One region of the Streptomyces sp. ISL-99 genome, then DNA from elsewhere that is predicted to be linked to it. Evidence: riboswitches for the same ligand, from Rfam matches in the RefSeq annotation. Region 1 holds a riboswitch; the other holds the start of a gene.
What was found. Region 1 has a riboswitch for cobalamin ahead of J7E91_RS32100 (ABC transporter substrate-binding protein). Riboswitches for the same ligand answer to the same signal wherever they lie in the genome.

Region 2: linked by a shared signal. The riboswitch ahead of J7E91_RS01345 (CbtB-domain containing protein) and the one ahead of J7E91_RS32100 (ABC transporter substrate-binding protein) in region 1 are both predicted to bind cobalamin.

What each region holds. Positions count from the first base shown of each region.
Region 1 covers NZ_JAGGPC010000071.1:38,076-45,060, forward strand. Annotated here, with positions in the region: gene J7E91_RS32080 (ATP-binding protein) at 302-751, shown strand; gene J7E91_RS32085 (hypothetical protein) at 741-935, shown strand; gene J7E91_RS32090 (hypothetical protein) at 1,554-2,033, opposite strand; gene J7E91_RS32095 (HD domain-containing protein) at 2,245-2,883, shown strand; cobalamin riboswitch at 2,925-3,060, shown strand; gene J7E91_RS32100 (ABC transporter substrate-binding protein) at 3,101-4,087, shown strand; gene J7E91_RS32105 (iron ABC transporter permease) at 4,105-5,145, shown strand; gene J7E91_RS32110 (ABC transporter ATP-binding protein) at 5,142-5,942, shown strand; gene J7E91_RS37445 (putative leader peptide) at 5,987-6,100, shown strand; gene J7E91_RS32115 (MoaD/ThiS family protein) at 6,214-6,492, shown strand; gene J7E91_RS32120 (PLP-dependent cysteine synthase family protein) at 6,492-6,985, shown strand, end outside.
Region 2 covers NZ_JAGGPC010000002.1:205,692-212,676, reverse strand. Annotated here, with positions in the region: gene J7E91_RS01355 (kelch motif-containing protein) at 1-1,624, shown strand, start outside; gene J7E91_RS01350 (glycoside hydrolase family 6 protein) at 1,693-2,724, opposite strand; cobalamin riboswitch at 2,867-3,034, shown strand; gene J7E91_RS01345 (CbtB-domain containing protein) at 3,068-3,286, shown strand; gene J7E91_RS01340 (CbtA family protein) at 3,303-4,067, shown strand; gene J7E91_RS01335 (class F sortase) at 4,078-4,803, opposite strand; gene J7E91_RS01330 (hypothetical protein) at 4,805-5,371, opposite strand; gene J7E91_RS01325 (HAD-IIA family hydrolase) at 5,487-6,266, opposite strand; gene J7E91_RS01320 (hypothetical protein) at 6,441-6,985, opposite strand, start outside.

The sequences.
Region 1 (6,985 bases):
TGGGACGCCACCGGCGGGGAGGGCCGATCCCGCATCCGACACCGTCCACTCGGCGCCGACTGCTGCTCTGTCACTCCGCCCTACCGCCCGCCTTCACACCTGCCCCCGCCCTGCCTGAAGTGATCACCACGCCTGTTCGATCACGCCCGGAGGCTGCCCATCTGAGGTGGGAGCGTGCGGAGTCGCGGTTGCGGCGGGAGCGGCGTCGAGCCCTGTGGCTGGCCGTGCATGGGGTCGACATCGGGCCACGTGTCATTCACGGGGTGGCGGTCGCCCGGTGACGGCGGACAGAGTACGGCCGTTGGCGGTCGACGAGCTGCCCAGCGCTGACCCCAGCGCCGGTGACGCGGTGGTACGGCGGTGGGCTGATGACCCCTGTTGCGTCGGGCAGGCGCGGGCCGCACTACGTGAAGCTCTGACGGGCTGGGGGCTCTCGGCCGTCGAGGACTCCGCGCTGGTGATCCTCTCGGAGCTGCTGACCAATGCCGGCCGCCACGCCCGCGTACCAGGGCAGAGCGTCGAGACGCGCTTCCTCCGGATGCTCGGCGGGCTGCGCATCGAGGTGCACGACGGCTCCTGCGAGCTGCCGCGTCTGTCTACCCCCGATGGTGACCGGGACAGTGGGCGTGGGCTGTGGCTGGTTGATGCGCTTGCTGATCGGTGGGACGTGGGTGAACGCGCGGGGCTCGGCAAGGTCGTCTGGGCTGAGGTTTCGGCACCTGCTGTGGGCGGCGATCAGCGTGCTGGTTGAGCGTCGGATGATCGCGTTGCGGTTGCGGCGTGGGGACTGGGTGTGTGTTCGTGGCCGGTGGCATGAGGTTGTCGCCGTACGCGCGCACCGGTATGCGGCGGGCGGCCTGGTGCTGGTGCTCGTCTTCAACAGGGCGCCCGCAGTGCGGGTGTACGGCGCGGACATGATGGTGGTGAAGCGGTGAGCGGTGATGGGGCGGCGCGGGTCGGGGCGGTGCTGCGCTTTGTGGATTGGACGCTGAGCCTGGATGTCTCGGGCAGTGCGCCGATCAACGAGGTGGAGTGCACCACGTGTCATGAGGCGCCGGAGCCCGGTGAGCGGGGCGTCTTGGAGGAATGGTGTCTGCGGCACGCGGGCCGTACCCGGCATACCGGGTTCCGGGCCATCACGACCGCTTTCTTCCGTGCGACCTGTCACGAGTCGCTGCCGGAGGTTGCCGATGGGCGCGCGTAGGCGGGTGTCGTCACTGCTGTCGGCCGTGGACGCGGGCGGCTGGTGGTTGGCGGACCGGGGGCGCATCAGCCTGCGGTCCGCCGTGGATCGCGTGGATGAACGATGGTGCTGGTCCTGCCAATGGGCGCTCTGTCGCCTCGACCGCCCACCCGCCGCTCCGCCCGTCACCAAGCCCATGGACCGACTCATCCGGCATGAGAACGCCAACGCTGAATGGGAGTCGCTCGTGGCGCGGCTGACGCAGGACGCGGACGGAGGCCGGCCCTCTCCGCCCTAAAGGGTTCTCCCGTAACTGTCGGTCGCTGGTGAGACGATCTCTCCGTGGCTGGTGTGATCACGTTGGTGACGATCACTCGATCCCGAGGGGCCCTATGCCTAGGTCCTCACGCATGAGGCGACGCATCTGCGCCATGGCCGTGCGCCGCTGCGCTATCAGGGGCGCTTCCTCGGCGGAGCCGACAGCCACCCCCCGGGCGTAGGCGTCGCGCATCGCACGCAGGCTGTGAAACGCCTCGTTCCCCGCCGCCACGACCTGCGGAGGGCCCACGAGCCAGAGGCGTTCACTCGCTGTAGGGAGGCCGGTGCCACGGACGGCTTCCCGTACGGCGGCGTCACGTGCCGACTCGGACATGCGATCGCCCAAGGCGATGGCCCGTATCTCTTCACCTGCGGCTTTGAGGGCGGAAGCGAACTCGGTGTACACCTCGCGCCGTACCTCCAGCGCGTGCCTGGCCTCCTCCCGCTGCCACCGGTTGCGATCGGCAATCAGGGTGGCTGTGATGCCGATGACGGCACCGGTCAGTGTGGAGAGCAGGGGTATCCAGTCCATGTGCCGCAGTTTGTCTGAGCCAATGCGCCAGCACCAGTGGCGCTTGCTGCGGACGCAAGTGGTGACGGACGGCCAGGGCTCAGTTCGGGTTCATGCAGGTCGCGGGCTTGCGCCGCTCAGCGGTAGTCGGTGCGTGCTCGTGTCCTGATCTGTGGGAAGGCTGGCCCTGGGGACATGGTGGCGGCGTACGCGTGACGCGCAGTCTTGGGCCATGACCGACACCGCAGCCGGAATCGCCGTCCCCGGCACCAAGCTCGCCACCGCCGCCACCGAACTCGTCCGCGACACGACCACCGAGCTGATCTACCACCACTCCCGCAGGGTGTTCTGGTTCGGCAGCCTCCAGGGGCAGAACCGTGGCCTCAGCTTCGACCCCGAACTCCTCTACATCGGCGCCATGTTCCACGACCTCGGGCTCAATCAGGAGTTCCGCACCAGCCGCCGCCGCTTCGAGGTCGACAGCGCCGACGAGGCCCGCCGCTTCCTCCAGGGCCACGGCGTCCCCGAGGACAGCATCCGCCGCGTCTGGACGGCCATCGCCCTGCACACCACCCCCGGCATCCCCGAGTTCATGGAGCCGGAAGTCGCCCTCGTCACCGCCGGCGTGGAGTACGACGTACTCGGCATCGGCTACGACGACATCAGTTCCGAAGGCCGCGCCGCCATCACCGCCCTGCACCCCCGACCCGACTTCAAGAAGCGCATCCTCGCCGCCTTCGCCGAAGGCATCGCCCCCAAGCCGGACACCACCTTCGGCAACGTCAAGGCCGACGTACTGGCGCACTTCGTGCCCGGATACCGGCGCGGTGACTTCGTCGAGACGATTCGGAATTCCTCCCGGCCAGAGTAATCCCGAGTAGTCCCGAGTAGGGCCGGCCCAGGCGCTGATGGGAGACTGTGCGCGACCCGGGCGGCAGGCCCAGGAAGCCGGTGCGAATCCGGCACGGTCCCGCCACTGTGACCAGGCATCGCGATTGCCGTCGCCATGCCCGGAAGCCAGGAACTGACCTGCCGCCTTCTTCACCACCGACCAGGGGACGAGGAAATCCCCCGGAGGAGGCACCACCGTGTCCAGTCGTACTTGGCCTTCCCGCTGTGCCCTCATCGCAGCCGCCCTGCTCCCGCTCACCGCCTGCACCGCGGCCGGGGGACAGTCCGAGCCGGCAGCGAAAGCGGCCCCCGGTTTCCCGTACACCGTCACCAACTGCGGCGTGAAGACGACCTACAAGGCACCGCCCACCCGCGTCGTCACCATGAACCAGCACGTCACCGAGGTCATGCTGGAGCTCGGCCTCGCCAAGTCCCTCGCCGGGACCGCCTACCTCGACGACCAGGTGCTCCCCAAGTACGAGAAGGAGTACAAGGCCACCCCGGTGCTGGCCAAGGAGTACCCCTCGTACGAGAAGCTGCTCGCCGCCAACCCCGACTTCGTGTACGGCGGTTACGCCACCGCCTTCTCCGCCGGCGACGGCCGCAGCCGCGAGGCGCTGAAGAAGTCCGGCATCAACTCCCGCCTCAACATCGAATACTGCGCCGACGGCAAGACCTCGATGGACGCCCTCTACCAGGAGATCCGTGAGGTCGGCCGCACCTTCGGCGTCGCCGACCGCGCCGAGCGCTGGATCGACGCGGCCAAGGCCACCAACGCCGCCACCGGGAAGAAGGTGGCGGGCGTCGAACCCGTCTCCGTCTTCGTGTACGACGGCGGTGACAAGACCGCCTCCACCGTCGGCGGCGCGGGCATCGGCAACGAGATGATCAACCGCGCGGGCGGCAAGAACGTCTTCGCCCACCTCGCCAAGCCCTTCACCGACGCCTCCTGGGAAAGCGTCGTCGACCGCAAGCCCGAGACCATCGTCATCCTCGACTACGGCGGCACCACCGTCGCCCAGAAGAAGCAGCGCCTCCTCGACGATCCCGCCCTCGCCGACGTCCCCGCCGTGAAGAACAAGCGCTTCGCCGTCCTGCCCCTCTCCGACATGGTCCTCGGCGTACGCGCCCCCGCCGCCGTCGAGACCCTCGCGCGCCAACTCCACCCCGAGCTCAAGAAGTAGCGGGCGGGCGAGCGGCCATGAGCTGCAAGATCCCGGCCGCCCGCGGGCGGCTGCCGTACACCTTCCTCATCACCGCGCTCGCCGCCCTGCTCGCAGCGGCGGCGGTCGCGGGACTCGCCCTCGGCTCGGTACGCATCCCGGCGGGCCAGGTCCTCGGCATCGTCACCGGAACCGCCGAACCCGGCCCGTACCGCACGATCGTCCTCGACGTACGGCTGCCGCGCGTCCTGCTCGGCGCCGTCGTCGGCGCCGGGCTCGCTGTCATCGGCACCGTCCTCCAGGCCCTCGTACGCAACCGGCTCGCCGACCCCTTCCTCCTCGGCGTCTCCTCCGGAGCGTCGGTCGGCGCCGTCGGCGTCATCGTCCTGGGCATCGGCGCCGGCCTCGCCACCACCGTCACCATCCCGCTGGCCGCCTTCGCGGGCGCGCTCGGCTCGCTCGTCCTCGTATACGGACTCGCGCGCGGCGGCGGCGCCATGACGACCGGACGCCTCATCCTCGCCGGAGTCGCCGTCTCCTACATCCTGTCCGCCCTGACCAGCCTGATGATGGTCACCTCGGCCCGCGCCGACCACCTCCAGGAGATCCTCTACTGGACGCTCGGCAGCCTCGGCAGCGCCCGCTGGGACATGCTCGCGCTCCCCGCGACCGTCCTGACCCTCGGCACCGCCCTCCTCATCACCCTCGCCCGGCCGCTCGACCTCCTCCTGGTGGGGGAGGAGGGCGCCACCGTCCTCGGCCTCGACACCGGCCACTTCCGCGCCGCCGTCTTCGTGCTGGCCTCGCTGCTCACCGGCGTACTCGTCGCCTTCAGCGGCGCGATCGGCTTCGTCGGCCTGATGGTCCCGCACGCCGCCCGTATGGTCGTCGGCGCGGGACACCGCAGGCTGCTGCCCGTCGCCGCGCTCGGCGGGGCCCTCTTCCTGGTCCTGGCCGACCTGGCCGCCCGTACCGTCGCCGCGCCCCAGGACATCCCCGTCGGCGTACTCACCGCGCTCACCGGCGGCCCGTTCTTTCTCTGGCTGCTGCGCCGCCGACCGGAAGGAGCCCCGGAGTGACGACCCTGACCGCGCAAGACCTCTCGTACGGCATCGAAGGCCGCCACCTCGTCGACGAGGTCAGCCTGACCGCCGCCGACGGCGAGACCGTCGGCCTGGTCGGCCCCAACGGCAGCGGCAAGACGACCCTCCTGCGCTGCGTGTACGGAACCCTGCGCCCCACCCACGGCCGCGTCCTCCTCGACGGCGACGACCTGCACGCCATGAGTCCCAGGATGCGAGCCCGGCGCATCGCGACCGTCCCGCAGGACGGCGGCCAGGCCGGTTTCGAACTGACCGTCCGCGAGATCGTCGCCATGGGCAGGTCCCCGCACAAACGCTTCTGGGAACAGGACACGGAGACCGACGCCGAGCTCGTACGGGCGGCCCTCGACCGCGTCGGCATCGCGGACCTCGCGGACCGCGGCTTCCCGTCCCTCTCGGGCGGCGAACGCCAGCGGGCGCTGATGGCGCGCGCCCTGGTCCAGCAGCCGTCGCTCGTCGTACTCGACGAGCCGACCAACCACCTGGACATCCGCTACCAGCTGGAGATCCTCAGCCTCGTGCGCGACTTGGGCACCACCAACCTGCTCGCCCTGCACGACCTGAACCTCGCGGCGTACTACTGCGACCGCATCTACGTCCTGGACGGCGGCCGGGTCGTCACCTCAGGCCCCCCGAAGGAGGTCCTCACGGCCGACCTCCTGCACACGGTTTACGGGGTGTCCGCCGAGGTCAGCGCGCATCCGACGACCGGCGCACCGACTGTTGTCTACCTCCCGTGTCCACGCACCGAACGTTTTTCGACCACTATGTGAGATCACATACCGGGAAGTGGCCCGGGAATCTATACGATGACCGCATGGTTCCCCACGACGTGAGTGAGACGACGCCGAGCACCGTGCTGCTCGTAGCGCGCCTGCACGTCGACCTGTGCCGGCTCGCCAGCGCAATCTGTACGGCCCGAGCGGCCTGAGCCGCGGGCCGGTTCAGCACACGTACACGCTGTACACGCACACGCTTGCCCCTGCGCGGGGGACGAACTGCCGCGCGCCTTTCACGCCACCCTCCTGACAGGAGTCGAAAGCCATGGCCATCGAGGTCCGCATCCCGACCATCCTCCGCACCTACACCGACGGCGCCAAGGCCGTCGAGGGCAGCGGCGACACCCTCGCCGACCTCTTCGCGGACCTGGAAGCCCGCCACACCGGCATCCAGGAGCGCATTGTCGACGGTGGTCAGCTGCGCCGTTTCGTGAACGTCTACCTCAACGACGAGGACGTCCGCTTCCTCGACGGCATCTCCACCAAGCTCGCCGACGGCGACAGCGTCACCATCCTCCCGGCCGTCGCCGGCGGCATGGTCTGATGCGGTACGACTCCCCGCTGGCGGCGGTCGGCAACACGCCGCTCGTCCGCCTGCCGCGGCTGTCCCCGTCGGACGACGTCCGCATCTGGGCCAAGCTGGAGGACCGTAACCCCACCGGCTCGATCAAGGACCGCCCCGCGCTCCACATGGTCGAACAGGCGGAGAAGGACGGCCGGTTGACGCCCGGCTGCACGATCCTGGAGCCCACCAGCGGCAACACCGGCATCTCGCTCGCGATGGCGGCACGCCTCAAGGGCTACGACATCGTGTGCGTCATGCCGGAGAACACCTCCCAGGAGCGGCGCGACCTGCTCGCCATGTGGGGCGCGAAGATCATCTCGTCTCCGGCGGCGGGCGGTTCCAACACGGCGGTACGGGTCGCCAAGGAGCTCTCGGCGGAGAACCCCTCCTGGGTGATGCTCTACCAGTACGGCAACCCCGACAACGCGGGGGCGCACTACGCCACCACCGGTCCGGAGATCCTCACCGACCT
Region 2 (6,985 bases), on a different contig from region 1:
GAAGACCAACACGTACAAGAAGATCCCGACGCCCAAGGACATGTTCTGCGCCGGGCACACCCAGCTGCCCGACGGGAAGCTGCTCGTGGCGGGCGGCACCAAGCGGTACGAGAAGCTCGAAGGTGACGTCACCAAGGCCGGCGGCCTGATGATCGTCCACAACGAGGACCCGGACGCCCCCAAGACGCTGCCCGCGGGCACGATCTTCACGGGCAAGAAGAACGGCAAGACGTACGTCTCCAAGGACCCGGTCCTGGTGGAGAAGGCCAAGAAGATCTTCGACAAGCAGACCGGCCGGTTCCTGCGCACCGAGGCGGGGCTCGGCCGGATCTACGTCGAGGCCAAGGTGTCCGGCAAGAAGTACGAGTCCGGCACCGAGGACAACTACCGGGTCCACGGCCTGTCGGGCGCCGACGCCAGGAACGTGTACGGCATCGCCCAGAAGCTCGCCCTCGACAAGAAGGACTTCCAGGGCATCAAGGACGCCTACGAGTTCGACCCGGTGGCGGAGAAGTACATCACCGTCGACCCGATGAACGAGGCCCGCTGGTACCCGACGCTGACCACGCTGGAGGACGGCAAGGTCCTGTCGCTGTCCGGCCTGGACGAGATCGGCCAGATCGTCCCCGGCAAGGACGAGATCTACGACCCCGTCACGAAGAAGTGGGAGTACACCGGGGTCATCCGGAAGTTCCCGACGTACCCCGCCATCTTCCTGATGAACAACGGCAAGCTCTTCTACTCCGGCTCCAACGCCGGGTACGGGCCCGCTGACGAGGGCCGTGAGCCGGGCATCTGGGACCTGAAGACCAACAAGTTCAAGAAGATCCCCGGCCTCAGCGACCCGGACATGATGGAGACCTCCGCGACCGTGCGGCTGCCTCCCGCCCAGGACGAGAAGTACATGGTCATCGGCGGCGGCGGGGTCGGCGAGTCCGAGAAGTCCAGCGAGAAGTCGCGCCTCGTCGACCTCAAGGAGCCGAACCCGCGCTTCAGGGACGGCGACTCGCTCGACGAGGGCACCCGCTACCCGAGCGCGTCCCTGATGCCCGACGACACCGTCCTGATCACCGGTGGCTCCAGCGACTACCGCGGGCGCGGCGGCTCCGACATCCTCCAGGCGCGGCTGTACGACGCCAAGACCGGCACGTACCGCCGGGTGGCCGACCCGGCGGTGGGCCGCAACTACCACTCGGGCTCGCTGTTGCTCCCCGACGGACGCGTCATGATCTTCGGATCCGACTCGCTGTACTCCGACAAGGCCAACACCCGGCCCGGCGTCTTCGAGCAGCGCATCGAGATCTACACGCCGCCGTACCTCTTCCGGGACGCGCGGCCGGAGCTCACCGGCGGCCCGAAGACGATCAAGCGCGGCGGTACGGCGACCTTCAAGTCGGCGCACGCCGCGGCCGTCAAGGACGCCAAACTGATGCGGCCCAGCGCCGTCACCCATGTCACCGACGTCGACCAGCGCACGGTCGCGCTGGAGATGAAGAAGACGAAGGACGGCATCTCGGTCACCGTGCCGAAGAACCGGGCGCTGGTCCCGTCCGGCTACTACATGCTGTTCGTGACGGACGATCAGGGCACGCCGTCCGAGGGGGTCTGGATCGAGGTGCCGTAAACCCCTGGACATGAGGGGAGGGCCGCCCCCGTCGGGCGGCCCTCCCGTCGTGTCCTGCGGCGCGACCGCTACTTCGCGTTGCGGGCCAGTTCGAGCGCGTACTCCTCGTACCACTCGCCCGCCTTCGGGCCGCCCTTGCAGTCACCGTCCGACTCACCGGGACGCTTGATCCACAGGAACGCGTCGACCAGGTCGTCGCCGGTCTTGGTGGTCGGCTTCTCACCGAGCGCGCGGCCCGGCGGGTTGCACCAGTTCTCCGCGGGGTCGCCCCCGGTGTACGGGCCGTTGCCGTTGCGGCTGGTGTCGATCACGAAGGGCTTGTTGCCGACCTTCGCCGAGAGCTTCTTGCCGAAGTCCTTGCTGACCTCGGTGGTCTGGAAGTTGGAGACGTTCACCGAGAAGCCGTCCGCCTTCGCGATCCCCGCCCGCTGGAGCGGCTCGAACAGCGAATCGGGCGACTTCCAGCCCGCGTTGCCGGCGTCCAGGTACACCTTGGCCTTCGGCTGCTGCTTGAGCCGCTCGATGGCTCCCTTGAGGAGGTCGTACCGCTCCTCGTGGAACTCCTCGGGCGTGCACCCGTCGACCAGGTGCAGCAACGCGTCCGGCTCCAGGATCACGGTCGCCGGGCGGTTGCCGATGCCCTTGGCGATCTCGTCGACCCACGCACGGTAGGCGTTGCCGTCGGCCGCGCCGCCCTTCGAGAACTGCCCGCAGTCACGGTGCGGGATGTTGTAGAGGACGAGCAGCGCGTCACGGTCGGCCTTCTCGGCCGCCTCCGTGTACCCCTTGGCCTGCGCCTCCGCGTTCTCCGGAAGAATCCACTCGGCGGCCGGCTGCTCGGCGATCTTCCTGATCAGCGCGGCCTTCTCGTCGTCGCCTTCCTTGGCGTACGCCGCGGCCTGCTTGGCGGCGCTTCCCTCCGGATTGACCCAGTACGGGTCGCTGCCCTTCGGCTGCTGCTTCAGCGGCGGCTGGTTCGTCGCCTCGCCCCCGCCACCGCCGGACGAGGTGCAGCCCGTCAGCAGCAGCGCGGCTCCCACAGCCCCCACCGCGGCCACCCGGACACCCTTGCGCCTACGGCCGCTGTAACTGCCGTACATCCACTCCCCCTTGGCTGCACTCACGATGCACTGAAAAACTCACATACGAGGACCCCCCCGGCCCCTCTCCCCGGACACATCCGGTCGAAACCATCCTGACACACCGGCCCGGAGCGAGGGGCGCACCCGCGATGGCCTGTTGACAGTGCTCAGCCAGGCTGGGACTCTCCGGAAGACAACTCCACACACATCGAGGCGACGGTGGACAGGAACCCGGTGCGAAGCCGGGACGGTCCCGCCACTGTGACCGTACGAGAGCCCAAGGCCCCCGTACGGAAGTCAGGAACTGACCCGTCGTCCTCCTGCATTGGGGCGTGGAAACCTCAGAAGGAGGCACACCGGTATGTCACTGCACACTGCGCAGCACACCGACACCGCGGCGGTCGAGTCCGCCACGACCACCACCCGCGACTGGCTGATCATGGCCGCCGCGGCGATCATCGCCGTGATCGCGCTCTACGCGGTCTTCATGGACAACGGCACAGTCGTCTCCGCGACGGGCGACTACCTGCACGAGTTCTCGCACGACGGCCGGCACCTCTTCGGTGCCCCCTGCCACTGATCGGGGCCGTCGCACCATGTCAACACCTGTACTGCCCCTGCTCGGACGCGGGCTCGCGGCGGGCGGGGTGGCCGGCCTTGCCGCCGGTCTCTTCTCCCTGCTCCTCGCCGAACCCCTGATGGACCGCGCGATCCGGCTCGAAGAGGCACGCTCCGCCGCCGAAGAACACGCGCACGGGGCCGCCGCCACGGCCGTCCAGCACCACGAGGAACTGTTCTCCCGGTCCACCCAGCACTTCGGGCTGGTCGTCACGGCGGTCGTGGCGGGGCTGGCGCTGGGCGTGCTCTTCGCCCTCGCGTACGCCCTGGTGCACCGCCGTACGGGCCTCGGTGAACGGCCGTGGCCCCGCGCCCTGGCCTTCGGCGCGGCCGCCTTCGTGGCGGTCTCGCTGCTGCCGGGACTGCGCTACCCGGCCAACCCTCCGGGTGTCGGCGACTCCGGCACCGTCGCCAACCGCCAGTCACTGTGGCTGGCCGCCGTCGTGATCGGCGTCCTCGGCATGGTGCTGGCCTGGCAGGTGTACGTACGCCTCGCGGACAGGTCGGTTCCGGTGCGCCACGTCGCGGTGGCCGTCACGGGGATCGCGACGCTCGCGGTGCTCTTCGCACTGCCGGGCAACCCGGACGAGGTCCCGGTGGCGGCGACGCTGCTGTGGGACTTCCGCATGCTGTCGCTGGCTTCGCACGCGGTGCTGTGGGCGGTGTTCGCGGGGGTCTTCGGGGCGCTGGGGCTACGGGCCGCGGGGCGCACGGCTCCGGCTGCGGCGCCGGTGGCGGCGTAACGGCGTCCGGTCAGCCCTTGCCCGTACCCGAACCCGTATCCGTACCCGCACCAGTCAGGTAGGCCGAGACCACGACGTTCGCCGTGTACGTGCGGGCCTTCTTGTCGTACGTGCCCCCGCAGGTGATCAGGCGCAGTTCCGCCCGGTCGCTCTCGCGGGGGCCGTACACCTTCTGCGGGTCGAAGCGTTCACGCGTGAAGACCTGGATGTCGTCGATGGTGAATTCCAGGCTCTCGCCGCCGGCCCCCGTCACCCGGATCTTCTCGCCGGGGCGCGCGGCGCTCAGCCCGTAGAAGACGGCCGGTCTGCTCTCGGTGTCGACATGGCCGACGAACAGGGCGACTCCCGGAGCACCCGGCTTGGCCCCTTCCCCGTACCAGCCGACCTTCGAGGACTGGTTGTACGGCGGCGGATCGACGGCGCCCCACCGGTCGAGCCCACGGCGCACGACGGGCGCCGTGATGCCTATGGAGCGCACGTCGAGGTGCTGCGGTGTCGCGCCGTCGACCGGTGGGTGCGCGGGAGGCAGCGGCACTCCCAGCGGACGGCCGACAGCGGCCACGTCTCCGGTGGTCGGCGCCGAGCTGCCGCCGGGGCCTTCGGTCACCTCGCGGCCCCACAGCCACAGCCCGAGCAGCAGCACCGCCCATGCGACACCGGTCAGCAGCCGTCCACCGCCGCTGCCCTCGCCGCTGCCGCTGCCACCGCCGTCGGCGGGACGGTCCTCGGCGGACATGTCAGTCCGAGTCCGTACGACGGCGGCGTACGCTCCGGTACGCCACGGCCACGGCCGCCACGCCCGCCAGTACCAGGCCGATCACGGTGTGCGGCGTCCCGGGCCCGCCCTCGTCGGCCGCGGCGACTTCGGCCGTACCGCCGCCGCCCGCGTGCACGGGTGCGACGGGCGTTGCGTGGTGGGTCGGGTGGTGGGTCGGGTGGTGCGTGGGCTCGTGGTGGTGGGCGACCGTGACGGTGCCGCTCGCCCGGCCGCCGTCCTCGCACTTCACCCGGATCTCGTAGTCCCCGGCCTCGGCGTCCGAGCGGATGCGGGCCTCGGCGAAGAGGTCGCCGCGGTCCGCCGCGGGGCTGAAGTGGGCGGGCGACGAGAAGGCGTCGGACGTACCCGTGGCGTGTCTGCCCCGGCACACGTCGACCCGCAGATCCACCTCCCCGCCCGGAGCGATGGTGGACGGGGTGACGACGACCCGGCCCCCGGCCTCGTTGCCGGCGTGGGCGGCGGCTGCGGGCGTCAGGACCGCCGCGGCCGCCACACCGGCACAGAGAGCAAGTTGCAGTGAGCGCATAGTGAACCTCCTGGTACTACGAAGATTCACCGGTACGGCCGGTTTCCGCATCTCCAGAGGCCCGCCACTGCGCCGTACGGACCTCTGGAGCGGTCAGGAAGCGATCAGCGAGCGATCAGACGCGGTCGACCAGGTCCGCGATCGAATCGACGATCGTCGAGGGCCGGAACGGGTAGCGGTCGACGTCCGCGGGCCCCGTCAGACCGGTCAGGACCAGGAACGTCTCCATGCCCGCCTCAAGGCCCGCCAGCACATCCGTGTCCATCCGGTCGCCGATCATCGCACTGGTCTCGGAGTGCGCGCCGATCGCGTTGAGCCCGGTCCGCATCATCAGCGGGTTGGGCTTGCCGGCGAAGTACGGGTCCTTGCCGGTCGCCTTCGTGATGAGCGCGGCAACGGCGCCGGTGGCGGGCAGCGGCCCCTCCCGGCTCGGGCCGGTCTCGTCGGGGTTGGTGCAGATGAAACGCGCGCCGGCGTTGATGAGGCGGATGGCCTTGGTGAGTGCCTCGAAGCTGTAGGTACGCGTTTCGCCCAGAACCACGTAGTCAGGCTCGTGGTCGGTCAGGACGTAACCGATGTCGTGCAGCGCGGTGGTCAGTCCCGCCTCGCCGATGACGTACGCCGTGCCGCCGGGCCGCTGGTCGTCGAGGAACCGCGCGGTGGCGAGCGCCGAGGTCCAGATGTTCTCGACCGGAACGTCCAGGCCCATGCGGAAGAGGCGGGCGTGGAGGTCGCGGGCGGTGTAGATCGAGTTGTTCGTCAGCACCAGGAAGGGCCTGCCCGACTCGCGGAGCCGCTTGATGAAGGCATCGGCTCCGGGGATGGGCGTTCCCTCGTGGATGAGGACGCCGTCCATATCGGTGAGCCATGATTCGATCGGCTTGCGCTCTGCCATGTGCCGGACTCCTGCCGTACGCAAAAAAAAGCTGGGGGCGCCCGGACCACACCGTCCGGGCGCCCCCAGCCTAATCAGGCTGCCGTGATCTTGACCCCGGCGATCAGCCAATACCAGTTGTTGCTGGCGGTGCGGTGGAAGCCGGCGCCGGTGGCCCGGCGCCCCGGGGCGCGTTCACTCGCGACGCTGCGGCGCGCGGAGGCGCCGGGACCCGGCGACGAGCGCTCCGCCCCCGAGGAGCAGCGCGCCGGCGATGGCGCCGAGGGCGAGCAGCGGACCGGGGTCGCGGCCCGTCATGGCGAGGGCGTGGGGGTGCTCGCGGATGCGCGGCGTACCGTCGTCGAGGGTGATGTCGGGCGCGGGCTCGCGCTCAGGGGCCGGAGACCGGTCGGGGTCGGGGTCACGGTCGGTTTCGGCGTCAGGGTCGGTGTCGGGGTCGGTGTCGGTGTCAGGGTCGGTGTCAGGGTCGGTGTCGGTGTCGGCGTCGGCGTCGGTGTCGGTGTCGGCGTCGGTGTCGGTGTCGGCGTCGGTGTCGGCGCCGGTGTCGGTGTCATGGCCTGCGTCTCGGTCGCCGTCTCGGCCCGTGACGGTGAAGCGGTAGTCGTTCGACTCGCCGACCCACTCGCCGTCGTCGGGCTGCCGCTGCACGACGGCGGCGTTGGCGACGGCGCGAGCGGGGGCGGCGTCGGAGTCGAAGGCGAGCCGCACCTTGACGGTGA